4 regions of the Pontibacter toksunensis genome follow, and region 1 is predicted to be linked to each of the others. Evidence: riboswitches for the same ligand, from Rfam matches in the RefSeq annotation. Region 1 holds a riboswitch; each other region holds the start of a gene.
The links. A riboswitch is a leader RNA that binds a small molecule or an ion and turns the genes downstream of it on or off. The one in region 1 is predicted to bind S-adenosylmethionine.
Positions count from the first base shown of each region.

Region 1 (5,760 bases):
ACCCGGGACACGCAACCGTATAGTTCCCTGTCCCGGTGGGTGATGTAGAAAGCGCCGTTGTACCAGGTCATGCCGGAGATGGCGGGGTAAATTCTCCCATCCAGGTTGACCACTTCTGTTGCCGTACCGTTTGCTTCTATGCGCAGTATCCTTGCCGAAGCATCCTCCTCATCGAGGAAGGTGCCACCGGCCTCCGCCACATACATATGGCCCTGGTCGTCCCAGGCAACAGAAGTGGGGTAAGTAAGGCCGTCTGCTATCTTCTCAATCTCATAACCCTCGGGCAGCCTTATCATGGGGAAGTTAGCCGATGCCTTCAGCCTCTTGCTGTCAGCGTCATGTTTCAACTCTGTGAACTTTTCCCCCAGCATGTTCGCGCCAACACTTACAGCCCCCGCCATGGCAGAGGCAATGGGCCCGCGTCTTGATTCTTCTTTCTCGCTCATATCTAAATTGTTATGCTTTGTGAATGGTATAGGGTGTAACGGTGTAGATACACGAACGTTTTCGGAGTTTAGCCATCGGTATGCTGTCACTGCCTTTCCTCTTGGCCCTTGCTTATTTGCATTAAGGAAGTGGCTCCCCCTAAGAAATGGGTGCTGTTAATGAAGCAGGGGATGCTGTGATATGATGCCAGGCCTGAAGAACCGAAGGCTGCCAGGAACTTGATCTTTCAGTTTTAGAGGCTAAGCGTGCATGTGTTGTTAGACAGAGGCCGTGCTCTTTTTATTGCGCCAGTTTCCAGAGACTATCCTTTCCACCAGCTCCGCCATCCTTCCTGCGCTCACGGATACATGGCGGAGCTGGTGGAAATCTTTCTCGCTGTCCTGGGCATCCTGTTCCCGCAGCGGCGAAAATATCACGCCCCCTGCCCCCATTACCTTCCTTGCTTCCGTATGATAAGGACTGACAACCAAAGAGAGAAAATGGCAGATCAAGCATTGATAGTAGGTGGCACGACAGGAATGGGCAGAGCCACAGCAGAACTGCTGCTAAAAGGCGGCATTGAAGTAATCATCATGGGCCGACCAGGCAAGAAGCTAGAGGCGGCAAGGGAAGAGCTGTCCGCTCATGGTAAAGCCCATGCAGTAGGCGTAGACCTGAGCAGCCTGCCTGACGTGCAGCAGTTCACCAGCAGCCTCAAGACAGAGTTTCCTGATTTAAAGTACCTGCTCAACGCAGCAGGGTACTTCAGCCCAAAGCCGTTCCTTGAGCATACCGAGGAGGACTATGACCGCTACCATGCATTCAACAAAGCCTTCTTCTTCATCACACAGGAAGTGGCCAGAGTGATGATAGGCAACGGAGGCGGGTCCATCGTTAACATCGGCTCAATGTGGGCCAAACAAGCCATCAAGGCAACTCCCTCCTCCGCGTATTCCATGGCTAAGGCGGGTCTGCACAGCCTTACCCAACACCTGGCCATGGAGCTGGCAGACCACAATATCCGCGTCAATGCTGTTTCCCCGGCAGTGGTGGTAACGCCTATTTACGCTGCCTTCATTGAGGAAGATAAAATAGAGGAGGCACTACAGGGGTTCAATTCCTTTCACCCAATAGGAAGAGTCGGGCGGGCGCAGGATGTTGCCAATGTCATTTATTTCCTGCTCACAGATAAAAGCTCCTGGGTAACCGGCTCCATCTGGGACGTGGACGGGGGAGTCATGGCAGGCAGAAACTGAGCAGTAGCGCAATAAGATGGTTTCAAGCGCTTGCTACGCCTGACTCTCAAGCTTTCTACCCTCTATGTGATATATGAAGAACTGCAATTCCTCAATAGCGACAAAGAAGGAATAGTAGCTGTAGAATGGAAGGTTAAGTACAGCAAGGGCTTGTTATGGCTGCCAGGATATGTTGCCTTGCGCTATCGGATCAGAGCTTAAGCGGGATTGACCTGTGGAGTTGCTCTACTTCTTGGGTTATTAACCTGGTCGTGATTAACCTCTCGGAGTCGATGAGGTAGGCGCAAGTAGAAAAGCACCTCCCATGCACATAAGGATTTAAGTTAGCAAACTAAGTGTAAACTCTTATATCATTGGCCACCTGTACTACAACCTTAGTGTTGACGTGAAAGCAGCAAAAGATAACACTCAGTCAAGAAGAGTACATTATGATTCTGCCAAAGTGAACATTGCTGTTCCCTTTAAGTCCGGTACAGACTGCAAATAATGAGCTGTAAGACTATAACTTCACTATCTCACTTTATCCTGAAGATGTGCAGGTGCTTCCTGTTCAGTGTGCATGGCGCAGCTATTAGGAGGGCTGAAGCAGTAGCCTTCCTTCTGTGTACCTCCATTATTTATTTAGAAGAATTTGGAATTATGAAACTCACCTGCCAATTTTGCATCCGTAAAGTCAATTACCTATCATCGTATTTGATTTATAAAGAAGAAGGGAGAGAACAGGCTCTGTGAACTTCTAGCAACCAGTTGTAGAACCAGGTGCTAAATCCTGCCTAAAATTATTTAGGGCATATAAATTAGCATTCATGAAGAATACCTTTTCACCAAGTTCTACCGTTCAGGTAGCTACATTTTACCGGTCCAACACCATCGGTAAGACCTCTTTATTTACTACCTCAACTTCTTGTTGTTGCTGTTGTTGCTAATCCTGCTGCCCTGGCTGTAGGTGTAAAGCGATACCCTTTCACCACTTTGTCACCTCCATTCGCCAGCGTCTGCAGCTTCAGAAACAGCTGTGGCCTATGTTTCCGTACAAATTATAGTAGCGCCTCACCCGATTAGAACTATACCTGCGGCTTTTCATCCGTCAGGTACTCATAAAAGTTAAATTCATAACACCGGCTGCTATCAGCAGCATTATACATAAACTTAAGCAAGAAATCCTATGTCAACTTATTCATCAGATAAACCCATCGCTATTTTCCATGAGCACCCGGACTGGTTCCGACCTTTGTTTAACGAACTGGATGCCCGTGGTATACCGTATGAGCGCCTGAACGCGGCTGAGCATACCTATGACCCGGCGCAGAAAGAACTGCCTTACAGCCTGTTCTTTAACCGCATGAGCCCATCTGCTTACCTGCGCAACAACGAGCAGGGAATTTTTTACACACTCGGCCTGCTGGCGCAATTAGAGGCGCGTGGCATTCCGGTGGTAAACGGCTATAAAGCTTTCCAGTACGAGACATCAAAGGCCCTGCAGATAACACTGCTGGAGCGTTTGGGGCTTCCTTACCCGAAAGCCCGTGTCATCAACCATCCTTCCCAGGCGGTAAAAGCTGCGGATGGCCTTCGTTACCCGGTGGTGGTGAAGGCGAACATAGGCGGCAGCGGTGCCGGCATCGTGCGCTATGACTCCGCCGAAGAACTTGCCCAGGCGGTAGAAGCCGGAGAAGTGAAGCTGGGAATAGACAACACAGCGCTGGTGCAGGAGTACGTGGTGGCCCGCGGCGGACACATTAACCGCGTAGAAACCCTGGGCGGCAAATACCTTTATGCCATCAAAGTGTATACCAACGGGGAAAGCTTTAACCTCTGCCCTGCTGATATCTGCCAGACGACGAACGGCAAAGAACTGACCCGCAACGCCTGTGCCCTGGATGCACCGAAGAACGGCTTGAAAGTAGAGGCTTTTACGCCAGAGCAGGAAGTAATTGATGCCATTGAGCGTATTGTGCAGGAAGCTGGTATCGATGTGGGTGGTATCGAGTACATGGTAGACGAGCGTGATGGCCAGATTTACTATTATGACGTAAATGCGCTGTCGAACTTTGTGGCAGACGCTGTGAACGTGATTGGCTTTAACCCGCACGCTCGCCTAGTGGATTACCTTGAAAAGAAAGCGCAACTTAAACTACAGGAGGCATAAGATGGAGTTCGGATATTGGTTACCTGTTTTCGGAGGATGGCTCCGGAACATTCCCGACGAGGGCATGGACACCTCCTGGGATTATGTGAAAACATTGGCTCAAAGAAGTGAGGACTGGGGCTACAGCCTCTCCCTTATTGCAGAGCTGTACCTGAACGACATAAAAGGACAGGCGGCTCCTTCTCTGGATGCCTGGTCTACGGCGGCGGCCCTGGCGGCTGTTACGGAACAACTGGAAATAATGGTGGCGGTGCGGCCTACTTTCCACAACCCGGCACAGTTGGCCAAGCAGGCTGCAAACATTGACCTGATCAGCAACGGCAGACTTTCGCTGAATGTGGTGTCGTCGTGGTGGCGCGATGAGGCGACCAAGTACGGCATTCACTTTGAGCAGCACGACGACCGCTACGCCCGCACCAAGGAGTGGCTGGACGTGGTGACGAATGTGTGGGAGAAAGACCACTTCACCTATGAGGGCAAGTACTATAAGGTGGAGGACAACATCCTGCAGCCAAAGCCAGCCAAGAAGCCATTCATTTACGCAGGCGGGGAGTCGGAAGCAGCCAAAACGCTTATCAGCACGCAGTGCGACGGCTATGTGATGCACGGCGATTCTCCTGAAAGCACAGGGGACCGCATCGCCGACATGCGCCGCCGCCGCGAGGCGCTGGGTCTGCCGCCGATGAAGTACGGTGTGGCAGCCTACAGCATAGTGCGTGACTCTGAGGCAGAGGCAAAGCAGGAGCTGGACCGCATTACAGACGTGAAGGCGTCTGCCGCCGGCTACGACAACTATCAGCAGTGGCTGGCGGGAACGCAGCTGGAGCAGGAGCTGTCGCTGCAGGATTATTCAGTAACGAACCGCGGATTAAGAACGGGTTTGGTGGGTACACCGGCAAAGATCCAGGACCTTATCGGGGAGTTTGAGAAAGTGGGCGTAGACTTCTTCCTGCTGCAGAGCAGCCCGCAGCTAGAGGAGATGGAGCGTTTCTCTGATTCCGTTATCAAAGCCTTCAACCCTCAGCAACCATCGCCTGCAAATATAGGTTGATCTGGTAAGGTCTCGTTCAGGAGACTGATGACAGGATCAGTAAACCAAAGCAGACACTGTTAACAGGTGCTTCGTTAATAAATGCACCTAAATCTTTACCTGCGATAGGAAACTGTAAACGTTGCTTTGTACCGTTCAAGAAAGCGGCCTTTTCGAGATAGCCTGGAAAAGTCATTAACCGTATGAGTAGGTCTATAGGGCCTTTGGGCGTTTATAAATAGGTTTCCGGAATAGTTTAGCTTTGTAGCGTTGTCTTTCGTATTGACTTTATCCCATGAGTTATAAAATTTCCCTATACCTTCTGCACATAACCGGTCTGATGGTTTTACTGCTGCTAAGCTTTTGCCAGTCGAAGCCAAAAGTTGATTCAGAACTGCTTGAAAGAACGTTGGCTTACCATGATCCCGAGGGCAATTGGCCGCAACTGAAAACCCGCCTTTATCTTAGCTCTGCCGACACGGCCGGGAAAGAGAAAACCTTCGAGATAGAGATAGACAACAGCACCGGTTACTTCGCCCACATCAGCCGCCAGGACGGGAAAGAGGTGGTAAAAGGCATTTCGGATGGCAAGGAGTTTTACCTGCTGGGCGGCAAAGAAGATATAAGCGCAGAGGACCGGGAAAAATACGATTTGACTCCCGAAGCCGCGCAAAGGGTCCACAGCTTTTACGGCTACCTCTATGGCCTTCCTATGAAGCTGACAGATGATGGAGTAAACGTAACCGATGCTGCTAAAAACGAGGAGCTCGAGGGAAAAAATTACAAGGTACTGCAGGTAAACTACGATGCTGCCGTAGGCACCGACAACTGGTTCTTCTACCTTGACCCAGAAACGCACGCAATGGAGGCCTACCGCTTCAACCACGGGCAGCCTGAAA
Region 1 is NZ_JBHUOX010000049.1:5,488-11,247, reverse strand. Features, by position in the region: partial or broken gene ACFS7Z_RS26360 (PQQ-dependent sugar dehydrogenase) at 1-446, opposite strand, end outside; gene ACFS7Z_RS26355 (hypothetical protein) at 705-917, opposite strand; gene ACFS7Z_RS26350 (SDR family NAD(P)-dependent oxidoreductase) at 927-1,682, shown strand; SAM riboswitch class I at 2,378-2,481, shown strand; gene ACFS7Z_RS26345 (ATP-grasp domain-containing protein) at 2,848-3,831, shown strand; gene ACFS7Z_RS26340 (LLM class flavin-dependent oxidoreductase) at 3,833-4,882, shown strand; gene ACFS7Z_RS26335 (DUF6503 family protein) at 5,157-5,760, shown strand, end outside.

Region 2 (5,760 bases), on a different contig from region 1:
TACGCCCGTTGCTAACTGCCCGCTTTTATTTTTAACAAACCCATACTGCGCCAATGTTTGCTGCTCCTGCTCAGCAGACAAGCCGCTCACAAAAGAAACCAACACGACTTTCGTATACACATTTCCAAGCGTCTTCTGCTGTTGATTAGTGAAATATGTATAGTTTGTAAATGCCTGTCCTGCCTGTGCTTTTAATAAATTTGGACCAGCTTTTATGTTTCGTATTGGTGCAGGTCCGTCCTGCCTGCAGGATGTAAAAACTAAGAGTAGAGTGAGGTAGGTGAAAATAGGAATAATGGTTCTTTTCATATCCGTACAAATTATATCGCCTTCTGATATTTATAGTACGGTCAAACCTATTTTAAAGCTAAAAAAAAGTCTGTTAATACAGATATTTATTAGTGCAGATTAAGCAAATACTACAATTTTTCCAATATTTTGCACAATATCAATTAATAAGAACAAATATCACTTTTTGCTGTTCATTATAGTTATTCTGTTACTATAGAAATGAGCTCCAAAGATCTGCCAGAGCCTGCCATTCAGTTGCTTGCGCTTCTTCTGAACCATGCTCCCGGCGCTTCTGAAGATCCTGCCCGCGGAACAGTTGACTGCTCCTGCACTTTAGAGTTATAGTGCAGGTCAGGTTGTGAGTACCACGGATGCTCCAAAGAGGCTTCTGCTAATCTTAAAAAAGTGTAACAGAGGCAGAAGGTAAAGACAAATTTTACATACACTTTTCTGCCTTGAAAGCAGCAGGCTTTACCAGCTCTATAAACTGCTTCTTCCGTTGTAGTTTATAGAGTACCCTGTATTTAATGAACACGCAACAGCAGCATTATAAAGCCTGCTATGCTACACCTCCACTCCGTTCTACCGCTCTTCGCGTTCGTAAGACAGCTCCTCCAGCCTCTCCTCTTCTTCGTAGAAAGTTACAATGGCCTCCTTTAGCTGAGGAAACTCCACCAGAAAGCCATCATGCCCATAGTCGGACTGAATGAGGTAGAAGGAGGACAGAGCTACATGCTCGTGCAAAAACTGCTGCTCCCCCACCGGGAACAGGAGGTCTGTGTTCACTCCCACGATAAGTGTCCGTGCTTTTAGCTGCGCCAGTGCCCGCTCCAGCCCGCCCCTGTCGCGGCCAACGTTATGAGAATCCATTGCTTTGGAAAGCAGCCAATAGGTGTAAGCATTAAAGCGTTTAGCTATTTTTTCGCCCTGGTGCACCTGGTAGCTGGAAGCCCGGAAATCATCGGTGATGCTGTTGCCAGGTTCCTGCTGCGTTGCAGCATACGTGTTGTAGTGCCGGTACGACAACATGGCAATCGCCCTGGCTGTCTTCAAACCCTCTAATCCGGCTGTCTCACTTGCTGTTGCCCAGGTGGGGTCCTGGCGGATAGCCATGCGCTGCGTTTCGTTAAAGGCGATGCCCCAGGGAGAATGGCGTGCATTGGAGGCCACATGAATCAGTCGCTCGAATACATCAGGCTTCAGCAAGGCCCACTCCAGTGCCTGCTGTCCTCCCAGAGACCCTCCTATCAGGGTATGCACCTGTTCCAGCCCCAGGTCCTGCCGCAGCAGATCGAAAGCAGATACCACATCACGGTTAGTAACTTGCGGAAAGGTATGGAAATACGGCTGCTGCGTTTCCGGGTTAATGCTGAACGGCCCGGTAGAACCGTAGCAGCCACCCAGTGTGTTGGCGCAGATTACAAACCACTCCTGCGGGTCATACAGCTTTCCCTCCCCGAAGAGGTCACACCACCAGTCGGTAAAGTCAGAGCTGCCGGTCAAGGCATGGCACACCCACACCACGTTGCTGCGCTGTGGGTTTAGCGTACCATAGCTTGTATAGGCAAGCTGGAAGCCGGGCAATGTGGCACCCGACTCCAGCGTAAAAGTGTTATTGTATTCAAAAACGTGATGTGATAGCATATTCTATTGTTATAACGCGGGCTCCGACTGAACCTCCTGTACTTTAGCAAAAGCCTGCTCAAAATCGGCTTTAATGTCTTCAATGTGTTCAATACCTGCTGACACCCGCAGTTGCGTTGGCTCTACACCAGCCTCCAGTTGTTCGGCATCAGACAGCTGCTGGTGCGTGGTAGAGGCAGGGTGAATGATAAGAGTTTTGGCATCACCCACGTTGGCTAAGTGGCTCACCAGTTTCAGGCTGTTCACAAAAGCCTCTGCCTGCTGTCTGTCTCCTCCTTTAATTTTAAACGAGAGCACGCCCCCAAAGCCACGCTTCAGGTACTTCTTCGCCAGTCCATGGTAGTTGCTGCTCTCCAGCCCCGGGTAATTCACTGACTCCACCTGCTCATGCTGCTCCAGCCATTGTGCCAGTTCCAGCGCATTCTGTACCGTCCTTTCGAGGCGCAGCGAAAGTGTTTCGAGGCCTTGCAGCAACAGGAAAGAGTTGAACGGACTAAGAGCCGGCCCAAAATCGCGCAGGCCTTCTACACGGACACGTATGGCGAAAGCGATGTTACCGAAAGGCCCGTCTGTACCGAATATATCCCAGAACTTCATGCCATGGTAGCCTTCCGATGGCTCAGAGAACTGCGGAAATTTGCCGTTACCCCAGTTGAAGTTACCGCCATCCACAATCACACCCCCAATGCTGGTACCATGGCCACCTATCCATTTTGTGGCTGACTCCACCACCACGTTGGCCCCATGCTCCAGCGGGCGGAACAGGTAACCGCCAGCGCCAAAAGTATTGTCCACGATAAGCGGTAAATCATGCTTTCGTGCCAGCGCAGCAATTGCCTCAAAATCCGGAATATTAAAGCGCGGGTTGCCAATTGTTTCTAAATAAATTGCCTTCGTCTTGTCATCGATCAGCTTCTCATAACTTTCCACCTCGTCGTTCTTAGCAAAGCGCGATTCTATACCCAGGCGCTTCAGCGATACTTTAAACTGGTTGTAAGTACCGCCATACAAAAACTTTGTGGACACAAAGTTATCACCGGACTCCATAATGTTGCTCAGTGCAAGAAACTGTGCGGCCTGTCCTGATGCCACTGCCACAGCTGCAGCTCCGCCTTCAAGGGCAGCTATCCGCTTCTCGAACACATCTGTGGTCGGGTTCATAATGCGGGTATAGATGTTGCCAAATTCCTTCAGGGCAAACAAATTAGCCCCGTGCTCTGCATTTTTAAAGGCATAGGAGGTGGTCTGGTAAATGGGTACGGCACGAGACTGTGTGGTCGGATCGATTTGCTGGCCTGCGTGTAGCTGTAGTGTTTCGAAGTGGAGTGTGTTAGACATGGCTGTTCAGTTTATAGATTATAAAGATTGGTTTGAAGAAAAAGTCCGAAAATGTTAGAAGAAAATGGTGTTACAGGGGGTATGCCTGTGACCGATAAGGTATAGCGAAAGGATTAGCTTAGCAACAACAGCAACGCATGGCACACGGGGAGTTGCGCATGTGTTTTGCAGGCCGGGCTAAAAAAAGTTGCCGCGACAGAAAGGCTGCCAGGGAGGATGATAAAAAATGTAGTCTTGAATTGATTCCCTTATTCATGATCGTATCAATTTATATTCTTCCGGATGTTCCGGAATCAGGATTTAGCACCTTAACCTCGTTAGTTAGGTTGCTAGAGTTTCTCAGAGCCTGTCTCTCCACTCTTCTTTATAAATCAAATCCCGATGGGATAATTGACTTGATGTTGCAATTATAAAGCGCCAAAGGAGCAAATCCAAATAAAATATAAAATTTTTAGATCCTCTCTGTCCGCGATTTCTTTCAGTCCTACGGCAGCACACTATTTTAGTTGCTTTACCACTGAAGCCAGCAAGGTGATGTAACGGAATGGCAGAGAAGAACATGCTTTTTGCCGCTACAGTTATACTATTCTGTTGATGCTTGAAAAAGAGAGTTTCAGCCCCCTGCAGAAGGCGCAGGATAAGCAGCAAGCTGTTATCTGCTTAGCATATAAAAGATAGCTTCGATAATCTAAAACCCAAACCCGCCATCTCAGTATAATACAATATTATTCCGTGCCTATATTTTAGGCTTATCAGGCAGCTGGCAGCAACCTGCAGAAATATTTCCGGGCGGCTAAAATATAATTACCTTTGCCTGCTTAAAACAACACTGTATTTATGGAGGCCATAAAAGAAACCAATTTCTCCTTTGCCGGCCAAACCGGCTTTTACAGAGGCAAGGTTCGCGATGTGTATTATTTTGAAGACAAACTGGCCATAGTTGCCACTGACCGTATTTCTGCTTTTGATGTGGTACTGCCAAGGGCCATTCCTTTCAAAGGACAGGTGCTGAACCAGATTGCCAGCCTTAACCTGAAGGCTACTTCCGACATTGTGCCGAACTGGGTGATTTCCACCCCAGACCCGAATGTAACCATCGGCTATAAGTGTAAGCCCTTTAAGGTGGAGATGGTTATCAGGGGCTACCTGGCAGGGCATGCCTGGCGCGAGTACAAAGCAGGCAAGCGCATGTTGTGCGGCGTGACGCTACCGGAAGGTTTACGTGAAAACGACAGGCTGCCGGAGCCGATTATAACGCCAACCACCAAAGCCGATGAGGGGCACGATGAAGATATTTCGAGAGAAGAAATTTTAGCGCAAAACCTTGTATTAGAGCAGGATTACCTTAAATTAGAGCAATATACGCGCACATTATTTGCCCGTGGCACTGAATTAGCTAAACAACATGGCCTGATATTGGTTGACACAAAATACGAGTTCGGGAAATACAACGGAGAAATACTCCTGATAGACGAAATCCATACCCCCGACTCCTCCCGTTATTTCTACAGCGATGGCTATGAAGAGCGGCAGAAGCAGGAAGAACCACAACGGCAGTTATCAAAGGAATTTGTGCGGCAGTGGCTGATTGAAAATGGCTTTCAGGGAAAAAACGGGCAAATGGTACCAGAAATGACGGATGAGATAGTACTGAGCATTTCAGAACGTTACATCGAGCTGTATGAGGTATTTACAGGCCAGAAATTTGAGAAGAACAGTTATGAAAATGTGCTATCACGGATAGAACAGCATATTGTTAGTGATAATTTTAACACCAAACATTAAGTATATTAAAGTAGATTTTGGTACATTCGCATTTAAATCCTTATAGGTAGATCATATGAAGTACACGATTGATAAGAAAGAAAACTATACAATTATCACGATAGATGAGAAGAAGCTGGACACATCCATAGCGCCAGACCTGAAATCTGAGTTTGTGAAGTTAAACGCAGAGGGCATCACCAATCTGATTCTTGACCTGAGCAACGTAAAATATACAGACTCTTCAGGCCTTAGTTCTATTTTAATCGCCAACCGCCTTTGCAACTCATCTAGTGGCCTGTTGATTCTGACTGGTTTACAGGACCACGTTATGAAATTAATTACAATTTCTAAGTTAGAGTCTGTGCTTAATATTCTGCCAACAGTAGAGGAAGCCATTGACCGTGTGTTCCTGCACGAAATTGAGCAGGACCTGACTAACAAGGAAGACTAAGTATACCGCCCGTTGTGGATTTCGAACTCAGGATTCTGGGCAGTTCGTCGGCCACACCATCGGCAAACAGACACCATACCGCACAGGTACTTACCATAGACAATCAGTACCATTTGATTGATTGCGGTGAAGGAACGCAGATGCAGCTGATGCAATACAAGATAAAGCATCAGCGCATCTGCAATATCTACATCAGTCACCTCCACGGTGACCATTATTTTGGACTAGCTGGCCTCCTGTCCACCATGCACCTTCAGGGCCGCCACACA
Region 2 is NZ_JBHUOX010000029.1:12,861-18,620, reverse strand. Features, by position in the region: gene ACFS7Z_RS23940 (S8 family serine peptidase) at 1-309, opposite strand, end outside; gene ACFS7Z_RS23935 (hypothetical protein) at 511-636, shown strand; gene metX (homoserine O-acetyltransferase MetX) at 874-1,935, opposite strand; gene ACFS7Z_RS23925 (O-acetylhomoserine aminocarboxypropyltransferase/cysteine synthase family protein) at 1,945-3,273, opposite strand; SAM riboswitch class I at 3,539-3,646, opposite strand; gene ACFS7Z_RS23920 (phosphoribosylaminoimidazolesuccinocarboxamide synthase) at 4,111-5,058, shown strand; gene ACFS7Z_RS23915 (STAS domain-containing protein) at 5,114-5,491, shown strand; gene ACFS7Z_RS23910 (ribonuclease Z) at 5,506-5,760, shown strand, end outside.
Region 2: linked by a shared signal. The riboswitch ahead of ACFS7Z_RS23925 (O-acetylhomoserine aminocarboxypropyltransferase/cysteine synthase family protein) and the one ahead of ACFS7Z_RS26345 (ATP-grasp domain-containing protein) in region 1 are both predicted to bind S-adenosylmethionine.

Region 3 (5,760 bases), on a different contig from region 1:
TAAGGAAATATTCTTGAAGTGCCAACACTGTAACTACTGCAGGATGCGCAGCTAACCCTTTATTAACTGTTCCCAGAATTGTAGATTAACACACTCGGTACCACACTAACTGCGACCTAAAACCACAGTAGCTCCTTTCAGAAATCTATCAGGAACTGAATGAATTCTGGTGAACAAAAAATTTAGCACCATTTTCTTGGCAATTAGTAAAGGCTTATTAACTTTGGAACACAAAGTACTTTAGTATGAACCAACAGCAAGACCAGTTAGCCGCCCTGCACGAGATACGCAGCATCATGGACCGCTCCTCGCGCTTCATCTCGCTCAGCGGGCTCTCGGGCGTGGCCGCCGGGGTGTCGGCGCTGCTGGGCGCCGGCGCCGTTCAGTGGTACCTGCTGGCCCGCGGCACCGACTACGCCCGCAGCCTGGGCGACGGGGAGGCGGGGCGTTTCCTGCTGGCTGCGGCCGGCCTGGTCTTCCTGGTGGCCCTGTGCTCGGCCACCTACTTCACCGCCTGCCGGGCCCGCCGCGCCAACCACCGCGTCTGGGACAGCCGGAGCGAGCGGCTGCTGGCCAACCTGCTCATCCCCTTGGGGGCGGGGGGCGTGTTCTGCGCAGCGCTGCTCTACCACGGGCTGGCGCTGCTGGTGGCCCCGGCCATGCTGGTCTTCTACGGCTGCGCCCTGTTCAGCGCCAGCAAGTACACCCTGGGCGAGATCCGCTACCTAGGCCTGCTGGAGATGGGGCTGGGGCTGGCGGCGTGCTTCTGGGTGGGCTACGGGCTGCTGGCCTGGACGCTGGGCTTCGGGGTGCTGCACGTGGTTTACGGGCTGGTAATGTATTACAGGCACGAGCGCTAGAGGCGGGTGAAAGCGTACCTGGAGCATATCAACAAAGCCTTCGAGAGCAGGGCACGGCTGGGCATCATGTCGGTGCTGATGGTGGAGGAGCGTGTGGACTTCAGCACGCTCAAGGACACGCTCCAACTCACCGACGGCAACTTGGCCAGCCACCTGCGGGCCCTGGAGGAGGCTGAGTACCTGCAGGTGGAGAAGCAGTTCGTGGGGCGCAAGCCCAACACCACCTACCAGGCCACAGAGACAGGTCGTGAGGCTTTTCAAGAGCACCTGGACGCCTTGGAGCAGCTTATTTTAAATAACAGGAAAGAGAACTGATATTTTTTTTGCGCCACTACTTTGCAATTCAAAGTACTTTAGGTAAACTAACAGAAAGACACAGACAAACCTGCAGCATCGGCAGCAGGTGGCACTGACTGGGCAGAACAGGTAATAGCGGCTAAAACATCTTAAAGTAAAAAACCATGAAAGACGAAATACTCACACATCTCAACGATCCGGGTCAACTCGAAAAATTGTACCGTAGTAACAAGGTGCATTTCAAGCGGGAGTTCAGCACCATATATCCGGAACTTAAAGGCACCGTGCTCGCTGATTTCTGGAACGAAAGACTGAACTACGAAAGCGACGACATTAACTGGGGCACCGGCAGGGAGCTGCTATTTGTGATAATTGCTGTACTGATAGCCGGCTTCATAGCCAAGCTACCTGGTATATTTTCCATTGAGGAGGATTTCTTTTACCCCAGGAACATTGGTTTTATCTTTCTACCACTCCTGACAGCCTATTTTGCCTGGAAAAACAACTTGCAGTTCAAGCAGGTTGCTACTATCTGCGGCGTAATGCTCGTCTCACTCATCTATATTAACATGCTCCCGGTATCCACCACAAGCGACACATTGCTCCAGGCGTGTATTCATTTGCCATTGCTGCTCTGGGTACTCTTGGGCACCGCCTTCGTAGGCAACAGCCTGACAGACTATAACAAACGGCTCGAGTTTTTAAGCTACAACGGCGACCTGATTGTCATGACAACCCTAATACTGATCGCCGGTGGAATCATGACAGGACTTACCATCGGGCTGTTTTCGCTTATCGGATTTCAGATTGAGGAGTTTTATTTTCAGTATGTCGCCATTTTCGGGTTGGCAGGAGCGCCCATAGTAGGCACTTACCTGACACAGACCAACCCGCAGCTGGTGAATAAAGTCTCTCCGGTGATAGCTAAGATATTCAGCCCGCTGGTTTTAATCATGCTCGTTATTTACCTGGTTGCCATCCTCTATTCCGGCAAAGATCCCTATAACGACCGGGAGTTTCTTCTCATCTTTAATTTACTCCTGATTGGCGTGATGGCCATTATCTTCTTTTCGGTGGCAGAAAGCTCCAAAAAGACTGAGAACAACACAGCTAACTGGATACTCTTTCTCCTGTCAATTATAACTATAGTTGTCAATGGCATTGCACTATCGGCCATCCTGTTCCGGATAGCAGAATGGGGCATTACACCAAACAGGCTGGCCGTATTGGGCGGCAACCTTCTTATCCTGACCAACCTTTTAATCGTAACAGCCAGGCTTTTCAAATCGTTGACAAAGAAGTCAAACATTGCCGGAGTCGGAAAATCAATTGCCCTATTCCTGCCCATTTATGGTGTATGGGTTACTATTGTCATATTCCTGTTTCCGCTGCTGTTTGGCTTTAAATGAAAAGCTGTAAATGTATAGACCAGTTAAATGCAGTTATCTTCTGAGTTGAAAGAGGCCATCAGCCACCTGTCTCACAAAGAGAAGGACAAGCTGCTTTTCCGCCTGCTCAAAAAAGACCCGGACCTGTGCCAGCGCCTGCAGTTCGAGCTGGTGGAGCAAGGTGAGACCTTGCAGGAAAGGCGGGAGGCAGTGGCAGCAGAAATAGAGCGGCAGGTAAAATATGAGGCGTACTCTCCGGGTTACCTGATGATGGATATGCGCTCCCTGAGTGGAGACATTACGCGCCAGATGAAGTACACCAAAGACAAAGAAGGAGAAATACAACTCACCTTGCTCCTGCTGCGCCGCTACCTGTCAGAACACATTGACTTTATTATAGCTTACCTTTACCGCGCCGACTCCCTGCAGGATTACATGGTAAAGCGCATGCAGGCGGTACTGCAAAAGCTGAGAAAGTTGCATGAGGACTTATATATAGAGTATGAGGACGATGTCAATTACATCCTGCAGCAGCTGCACCAGAAGGTGGCTCCCCTACAGGCACATAAAGCGAAGCTGCCCAAAGAATGGCCTTTCTAAACCTGGCATGCATTCTGTGCTTAGAAAAAGTCAGAATTTTCCCCTAACAGGTATCAACAGGAAAAGCGATAAAGCGTTATATTACTGATATTCCAACCTATGCTTTATAATGTAAAAGCCTATGAACACCCTACCTGCCAACTGGCTCACTGAAGGGCTTCTTGATTTTGAGTACAAAAAATATCTTTTGCTGGCTTACCTAAAAGCCGCCAGAAATGAATTTGGCAAGCAGCGCCTCTATCCTGTATTCTCTGACCTAATCATGCACTACCGCAACCTGCAACATGTAAAGGCACACAAGCAGTTGGTGTACGAATCGTTTCCACAGCGCATCAGTAGGGCAGATTTTGAAAAACTGGAGCTGGTATATGAGAAAATTGTGCAGGACGACGAGACGATGCAGCAGATAGAAGAGATCATACAGTATGCTGCCCCTCTCTTCAACGAAGCCCTCTCTGAAGGGAAAGAATTGTACGATTTTGTGGAGCGCCACCTCGAAATCACCCCTATCGGAATCACGCCCATGTACCACAACGAAGGCTACCTTTTCCTGGAGGCTTTTCCGGGCAAAGAGACACAGGTGTATGTATTCCGCATCACAGTATTTGAAAACACTTACGAGAAGTACAGGGGCATTAACACTGAGCACCTGCAAACGGTGCGGCGTGGGCTGGCGCAGACACATGAGCACCTGAAGGTGCAGTTGCTGCGGCAACGGCAGGAGTTTCCCAACCCTGCTACCTTTGCCGTCGTGTCCCGGATTCCAGTGCCGCTGGAGCACGCGCTGCTGCCCATAGCGAAGCGCTCACTGGTGAAATATGTGACTAAATTGGCAGCATAAGCGGCAATTTATTATTAAAATCGGAGCAGCTGCGGGTATAATTTTGCTGCTCCACAAATTTATTTTAACCTATTTAGTAGGCAGTTAAACATTTTTTGATGTAAATTTGTATACTTAATACGAATTGGCTTAACCGTCAAAAGAAAAATTTATAGAGAAGAGGCGAGAGAATAGGCTCTATGACCCTCTGGCAACCACCCTTTTGGGAAGGTGCCAAGTCCTATCCCGCCAGACCGGGGCATATAAATTTACAAGAAAATGCAAACAACAGCTTACTACACATCGTCCTCTTTTTCCGGTAGCATTTCTGCTGCCACAGTTCCTGCTCACACTATGCCTGCAGGTTGCTGTTGTTGTTGCTGTACAATGTGCTAGATTTTAAGTCTGATCTATAGATTTATCATATCTGCACCTCTGCCGTGTCAGGCGCTCCTGTATCCACTTCTCTTTATCTTATCATTCTGACACCCTGTTGTCCGCACTCTAGTAGATTTTCTGCTGCAGCGGGCACAAAAAGAAGAGAAGAATAGTTGTAGACCGGGAGCAATGACAAACAACAAATTCCATTTTCCCAAGATTTTAATTTAGTATACATGAACGATATATCTGCTTTAGAAACCAAAGTGCCGGCACTGCTTGCCCTTCTGGAGGGTAAAGGCATTGAAGAAAGCTTGGCACTGCTGGCCTCACAATTTGAGGGGCATGTTGCCTTCTCTACCAGCCTTGGCATCGAAGATCAGCTTGTAACGCATTATATATTTGAAAATAACTTGCCTATCCGCGTTTTCTCGCTGGACACAGGCCGTCTTTTTAACGAGACATATAACCTGCTGCATAAAACCAACCAGCACTACGGCAAAAAAATAGAAGTACTCTTCCCGAAGCATGAGGCTGTGGAGCAGATGGTGACTGAAAAAGGCACCCTGAGTTTCTATAACTCTGTGGAAGACCGCAAGCAGTGCTGCTTTGTACGCAAGGTAGAGCCCCTGAAGCGGGCACTGCAGGGGGTACAGCTTTGGATAACAGGCATCAGGGCCGAGCAGTCTGATGCACGTCAGAACTTACAATTGATTGAGTGGGACCCGGGTTTTCAGGTTATCAAGTACAACCCGCTCAAGAACTGGTCGCTGGACGCGGTTCGTGAGGCCGTGCGCCAACTCAACATCCCTTACAACCCGCTGCACGACAAAGGGTTCGTTAGCATTGGCTGCGCCCCTTGTACCCGCGCCATTGCCGAAGGCGAAGACTTTAGGGCAGGCCGCTGGTGGTGGGAGAGCAACTCTAAGAAAGAGTGCGGACTGCACGCCAGGTAAAAACATAAAGCATGATTTAAATTTGTTCTTCAGATGCAAAGAATTGATTTAAATCATGCTTTTACTATTAAGTTCCCTTAATTTTGCACCCAAATTTAAAATCGTTTCGCTGAAACACGATTTGAATAAACAATACAAGAAATGACTAAAAGATACCTTGATTACCTCGACCAGCTGGAGGCGGAAGCCATCCATATCATGCGCGAGGTAGCAGGCCAGTTCCAAAAGCCGGCCTTACTGTTTTCGGGCGGTAAAGATTCCATTACCCTGGTGCGTTTAGCTGAAAAGGCTTTCCGCCCGGGCAAGTTCCCGTTCCCGCTGGTGCACATCGATACGGGGCATAACTTCCCGGAAGCTATCCGGTACCGCGACGAACTGGCTGATCGACTAGGTGAGAAGCTGATTGTACGCAACGTAGAAGATACGATCAAAAAGCAAAACCTCTCGGAGCCAACCGGCCG
Region 3 is NZ_JBHUOX010000002.1:431,202-436,961, forward strand. Features, by position in the region: gene ACFS7Z_RS04635 (hypothetical protein) at 246-860, shown strand; gene ACFS7Z_RS04640 (winged helix-turn-helix domain-containing protein) at 867-1,175, shown strand; gene ACFS7Z_RS04645 (hypothetical protein) at 1,322-2,566, shown strand; gene ACFS7Z_RS04650 (hypothetical protein) at 2,594-3,145, shown strand; gene ACFS7Z_RS04655 (hypothetical protein) at 3,267-3,986, shown strand; SAM riboswitch class I at 4,133-4,235, shown strand; gene ACFS7Z_RS04660 (phosphoadenylyl-sulfate reductase) at 4,580-5,299, shown strand; gene cysD (sulfate adenylyltransferase subunit CysD) at 5,441-5,760, shown strand, end outside.
Region 3: linked by a shared signal. The riboswitch ahead of ACFS7Z_RS04660 (phosphoadenylyl-sulfate reductase) and the one ahead of ACFS7Z_RS26345 (ATP-grasp domain-containing protein) in region 1 are both predicted to bind S-adenosylmethionine.

Region 4 (5,760 bases), on a different contig from region 1:
ATGAGCGCATTCTCTGTCTCTTCTTTGTTAAAACCTCCGCAGATAAGGTGCGGTACCGTATCAACTTTGTAATGGCTCTGGAGAGCGGCACATATACCTACTGTACCCGGGCGCTTACGTGTGCTTATTTTCTCCAGCAACCCGTTGTCACGCTGCTTATACACGTACTCCTCCCGGTGGTAGGTCACGTCGATAAACGGCGGCTTAAATTCCATTAGCGGGTCGATGTGCTCGTAGAGCGTCTGCAGGTTTTCTCCCTTCAGAGGAGGCAGTATTTCGAATGTAAACTGTGTTTTGTCAGCGTTCTGGAAGTGTTCCGTTACTTTCATCTATGTTTCGGGTGCTACTTTTCTTAATTGTTAAATGGCTGGCTTATTTGCTATGCCGGGTCCAACCACCCCTAACCCCTCCTTGTCTAAGGCGGGGAATTTTACCTCTCCCCAACCCTCTCCTATAAACAGGAGAGGGAGTTCTGTTTTACCACTACAAGGCAGCCAAGGATTGTTCTTGACTGTGTTGCAGTGAGTGGTAACAATAAATACATGATATTTTACATATCCTTATAGAGCCCCCTCTCCTGTTTTTAGGAGAGGGCCGGGGAGAGGTTATTTACACTACCTGCTGCGCCAGTGGCTGCGGCTCGTAGTTCAGGTTAGGCGAGAGCCAGCGCTCCAGTTCCTCCAGCGTCATGCCTTTGCGGCGCGCAATGTCGGCTACCTGGTCTTCGCCTATCCTGCCTAAGCCAAAGTAGCGCGACTCCGGATGCGAGAAGTACAGGCCGCTTACCGCTGCTGTCGGGTACATAGCCAGGTTCTCTGTCAGGATAACGCCTGTTTGCTCCTCAGCCTTCAGCAGGTTAAACAGCGTGATTTTCTCAGTGTGGTCCGGGCAGCCAGGGTAACCTGGTGCCGGGCGAATACCCTGGTACTGCTCTTTTATCAGCGCATCATTGTCCAGCGTTTCCTGCGGTGCGTAGCCCCACAGTTCCTTGCGGACTTTGGCGTGCATCAGTTCGGCAAAGGCTTCTGCTAAACGGTCGGCCAGTGCTTTTACCATGATAGAAAGGTAATCATTATGATCTGCCTCGTACTTCTCGATCAGCTTTTCGATACCAAAACCAGTAGATACCACAAAGCCTCCTATATAATCCTGTATGCCTGTCTCCTTCGGCGCTACAAAATCTGAGAAAGCCATATTCGGCACGTTACCGCCTTTCTTGCCTTGCTGCCGCAGCGTGTGGAATTCTGTCAGCACGTTTTCACGTGAATCATCGGTATACACTTCTATGGTATCATCGGCTTCCACGTTGGCAGGGTAGAAACCTACCACCGCACGCGCTTCTAAAAGTTTCTCATCTACAATCTGCTGCAGCAGTTGCTGTGCATCAGCAAACAGTTTACGCGCCTCTGTTCCGTATTCCGCATCATCCAAGATCTTCGGATACTGCCGCTTCAGCTCCCAGGTATGGAAGAACGGCGTCCAGTCGATGTAAGGCACAATTTCGGAAAGCGGGTAATTATTAAATGCCTTGTTGCCAAGGAAGCTTGGTTTAGTTGGTTGTGTGGCCTCCCAGTCTACCTTGAACTTGTTGGCACGTGCTTCTTCAATAGAGGCAAAAGCGCGGTCTTTGGTGCGACTCAGATGGTCTTCACGCAGTTGCTGATACTCGGCTCTGATTTCGGCTATATATTCTGCCTTGTTGCTGCCCAGCAGGCTACCCACTACCGTTACACTGCGGGAGGCATCGTGCACGTGCACCACCGGCCCACTGTATTGCGGCGCAATTTTTACGGCTGTGTGTACCCTGGAAGTCGTAGCGCCACCAATCAACAGCGGAATTTTCATGCCTCTTCGCTCCATTTCCTGCGCTACATACACCATCTCATCCAGCGAAGGCGTAATCAGACCACTCAGGCCGATGATGTCTACCTTTTGTGCCTCGGCCTCTGATAAAATCTTGTCCAGCGACACCATCACACCGAGGTCAATCACCTCATAGTTGTTACAGGCCAGCACTACACCCACAATGTTCTTGCCGATGTCATGTACATCTCCTTTCACAGTAGCCATCAAAATGGTGCCTGCCGTTGATTTGGATGTATCGGATGCCAGCTTTTCCTTCTCCATAAAAGGCAGCAGGTAAGCCACAGACTTTTTCATCACGCGGGCACTTTTCACTACCTGAGGCAGGAACATCTTACCTGCTCCAAATAAGTCACCAACCACTGTCATACCCGCCATCAACGGTCCTTCAATTACATCAAGCGTTCTGGTGGCTTTCTGGCGGGCTTCTTCGGTGTCTTCTTCTATAAACTCTACAATGCCTTTTACCAGGGCATGCTTTAGACGCTCCTCCACAAGGGCATCGCGCCAGGCAGTATCTGCTCCTGCGGCTGTTTTGCCTTTGCCTTTTACTGTATCGGCATAGTTTACCAGTTTCTCAGTGGCATCCGGGTGGCGGTTAAAGATCACATCCTCAATCAGGTCGCGCAGGTCTTTTGGAATCTCATCGTACACGCCCATCATACCCGCGTTCACAATACCCATGTCCATACCAGCCTGCACCGCATAGTACAGGAACACGGTGTGCATGGCCTCACGCACCAGGTCGTTGCCGCGGAACGAGAACGACAGGTTGCTCACCCCACCACTTATCAAAGCGTGCGGCAGGTTAGCCTTTATCCATTTCACCGACTCCAGGTACTCTACTGCATAGTTATTATGCTCTTCTATACCGGTGGCAATGGCTAATACATTCGGGTCGAAAATGATGTCCTGTGGCGGGAAGCCTACTTCCTCTGTCAGGATGCGGTAGGCACGTCCACATATTTCGATTCTTCGCTCTAAAGTATCGGCCTGGCCTTCCTCGTCAAACGCCATCACTACGGCAGCGGCACCATACTGGCGAACTTTGCGGGCCTGCGCCTTAAAGTTTTCCTCCCCTTCTTTCAAGGAGATAGAGTTGACGATAGATTTGCCCTGCACGCACTTCAGGCCTGCCTCCAGCACCGTCCACTTAGACGAGTCGATCATGATCGGCAGCTTAGAGATATCCGGCTCGGAGGCAATCAGGTGCAGGAAGTTGGTCATGGCCTCCTCAGAGTCCAGCATGCCTTCGTCCATGTTCACGTCGATGATCTGCGCGCCACCTTCTACCTGCTGCTGCGCTACCGACAGGGCCTCTTCAAACTCGCCGTTTACAATCAGGCGGGCAAATTTCTTGGAACCCGTCACATTCGTGCGCTCCCCCACATTCACAAACAGGGATTCTGGTGTGATGGTGAGTGGCTCTAGTCCGCTGAAGCGCGAGTAAGGAGGCAGTACAGGAACTACACGTGGTTTGTGTTTGGCAGAAAGTTCCGCAATGCGGCGGATGTGATCCGGTGTGGTGCCGCAGCAGCCACCCAATATATTTATCAGGCCCTCTTTCAGGTACTCCTCTACAATGGCACCCATCTCGTCTGCCGTCTCATCGTAGCCACCAAAGGCATTTGGCAGGCCGGCATTTGGGTAGGCACTGATGTGCACATCCGCAATACGGGACAGCTCCTGGATGTGTGTTTTCAGCTGGCGTGCGCCGAGGGCACAGTTAAAACCAATGCTGATAATAGGGGCATGGGAGATGGAATTCCAGAAAGCCTCTACCGTCTGGCCAGACAACGTACGGCCACTGGCATCCGTGATAGTGCCGGATACCATGATGGGCAGTTTTTTGCCGCCATCCTGCACGAATTGCTCGGCGGCAAAAAGGGCAGCCTTGCAGTTTAGCGTATCAAACACCGTTTCTATCAACAGCACATCGCAGCCACCATCTACCAGACCGCGCACCTGCTCATAGTATGCTTCCACCAACTGGTCGAAAGTGATAGCGCGGTAGCCAGGGTTGTTTACATCCGGAGAGAGAGAAGCCGTTCGGTTGGTCGGGCCAATGGCACCTGCTACAAAACGCTGCTTATCCGGGTTCTGGGCTGTTACCTCGTCTGCTGCCTCACGGGCCAGCCTTGCCGATTCATAGTTCAGTTCATACACCAAGTCCTCCATGTGGTAATCGGCCATGGCAATGCGGGTGCCGCTGAAGGTGTTGGTTTCCACAATGTCGGCGCCGGCGTTCAGGTATTCAACGTGTATGGCCTTGATAATGTCCGGGCGGGTGATGGAAAGCAGGTCGTTATTGCCTTTCAGGTCGCTGGGATGATCTTTGAAGCGCTCGCCACGAAAATCTGCTTCTGAAAGCTGGTAACGCTGAATCATGGTGCCCATCGCGCCATCCAGCACGAGCACACGCTCTTTCAGCAAACTATGAATGGGGTGTTTTGTCATTTTCGGTGTCTTCTATCTTCTCGTAAGTCTTCATTATTCGGCTTATCAAGAAAGACACCTGGGGAGGAGTACATTCCTTATCTTTTCCTGGCATGTACGCAGGAAGGGAGTTAGCACCAAGCTTTTACAAGGTTGCTAAGACGTCATGGGGCCCTATCCCTCGGTCTTTCTTGATAAGAAGCTGCAAGTTAAGCATATATATGTATAAAAACGAAATATATTGCTTAAAATAAGTCTGCAGTTGGTTGTGGGTAAAAAGAAAGGGTTACCGTATGGCAACCCTTTCTCAAATCGGTACTGCTTTAGTAAGCAGCTTGCAGTGATGCTTATGCCTCAGCTTCTGTTGTTTTAGGAACTACAGAAACGTAAGAACGATTCTTCTTTCCTTTTCTGAACTGCACCACGCCGTCAGTCAGCGCGAACAGTGTGTGGTCTTTGCCAATACCCACGTTTGTGCTTGGGTGGTGTGCAGTACCTCTTTGTCTTACAATGATGTTACCAGCGATGATGTTCTGGCCACCGTAAATTTTAACACCAAGTCGTTTAGAATGCGACTCGCGGCCGTTATTAGAACTACCTGCTCCTTTTTTGTGTGCCATGTCTTTTTACTTTACTTCAGGTTAGCGAGCTAAGCCTGAAAAGATTTTAAAATAAATTTCTTCTTACTGCTTAACCAATGCTCTCGATCAGGACCTTCGTGAATTGCTGGCGGTGGCCATTCTTCTTGCGGTATCCTTTTCTTCTCTTCTTTTTGAAAACGATTACTTTGTCGCCTTTCACCATCGGGGTAAGGATTTTACCTGTTACCTTAACACCGCTAACGAAAGGTGCACCTAAAGTAACAGTGCCGTTATCATCAGTAAGAAGAACATTGGTGAACTCAACGGCGTCACCCTCATTGCCGGAAAGCTTGTTAGCGTAGATGAACTTGCCGCTCTCTACTTTGGTCTGTTGACCTGCGATTTCTACAATTGCGTACATCAGCTTCAATGTATGTTTAAAAGATTTAGTCCGCAAAGGTACGGGTCTTATTTTAAATTTGCAATGGCTTGTGCTACAATTTGTTTTTGCGCTGCACCTTGGCAACAGTAAATTTGTGGATAACGCTGTTGACATCTCCGTGTAAGTTTTGGCAGCTTGTTAAAAACCTGCACAAGGTGCTGTTTTGTAGTGGATTGTGCAGGTTTGTCAACTTTTGCGTTTTCCACAAATTGCACTAAAAATAAGGTGTATTACTTCTGCTTCTGACATAAATTAACTGCTTTTGCTTTCTTATTAACACGTATAAACAGCCGGGGGTCTAAAAAGCTGTTTTTGTAGCCTTTATGGTTCAAGAATGGCCCTGTAACAGCTGTTATATACATACATCTCAATATTTTAGCTATACTATGTGTGTTATCCACGGTGTGGATAACTATGTGTATTAACCCCTGAATATGC
Region 4 is NZ_JBHUOX010000021.1:45,997-51,756, forward strand. Features, by position in the region: gene metF (methylenetetrahydrofolate reductase [NAD(P)H]) at 1-329, opposite strand, end outside; gene metH (methionine synthase) at 610-4,320, opposite strand; SAM riboswitch class I at 4,395-4,500, opposite strand; gene rpmA (50S ribosomal protein L27) at 4,647-4,919, opposite strand; gene rplU (50S ribosomal protein L21) at 4,990-5,301, opposite strand.
Region 4: linked by a shared signal. The riboswitch ahead of metH (methionine synthase) and the one ahead of ACFS7Z_RS26345 (ATP-grasp domain-containing protein) in region 1 are both predicted to bind S-adenosylmethionine.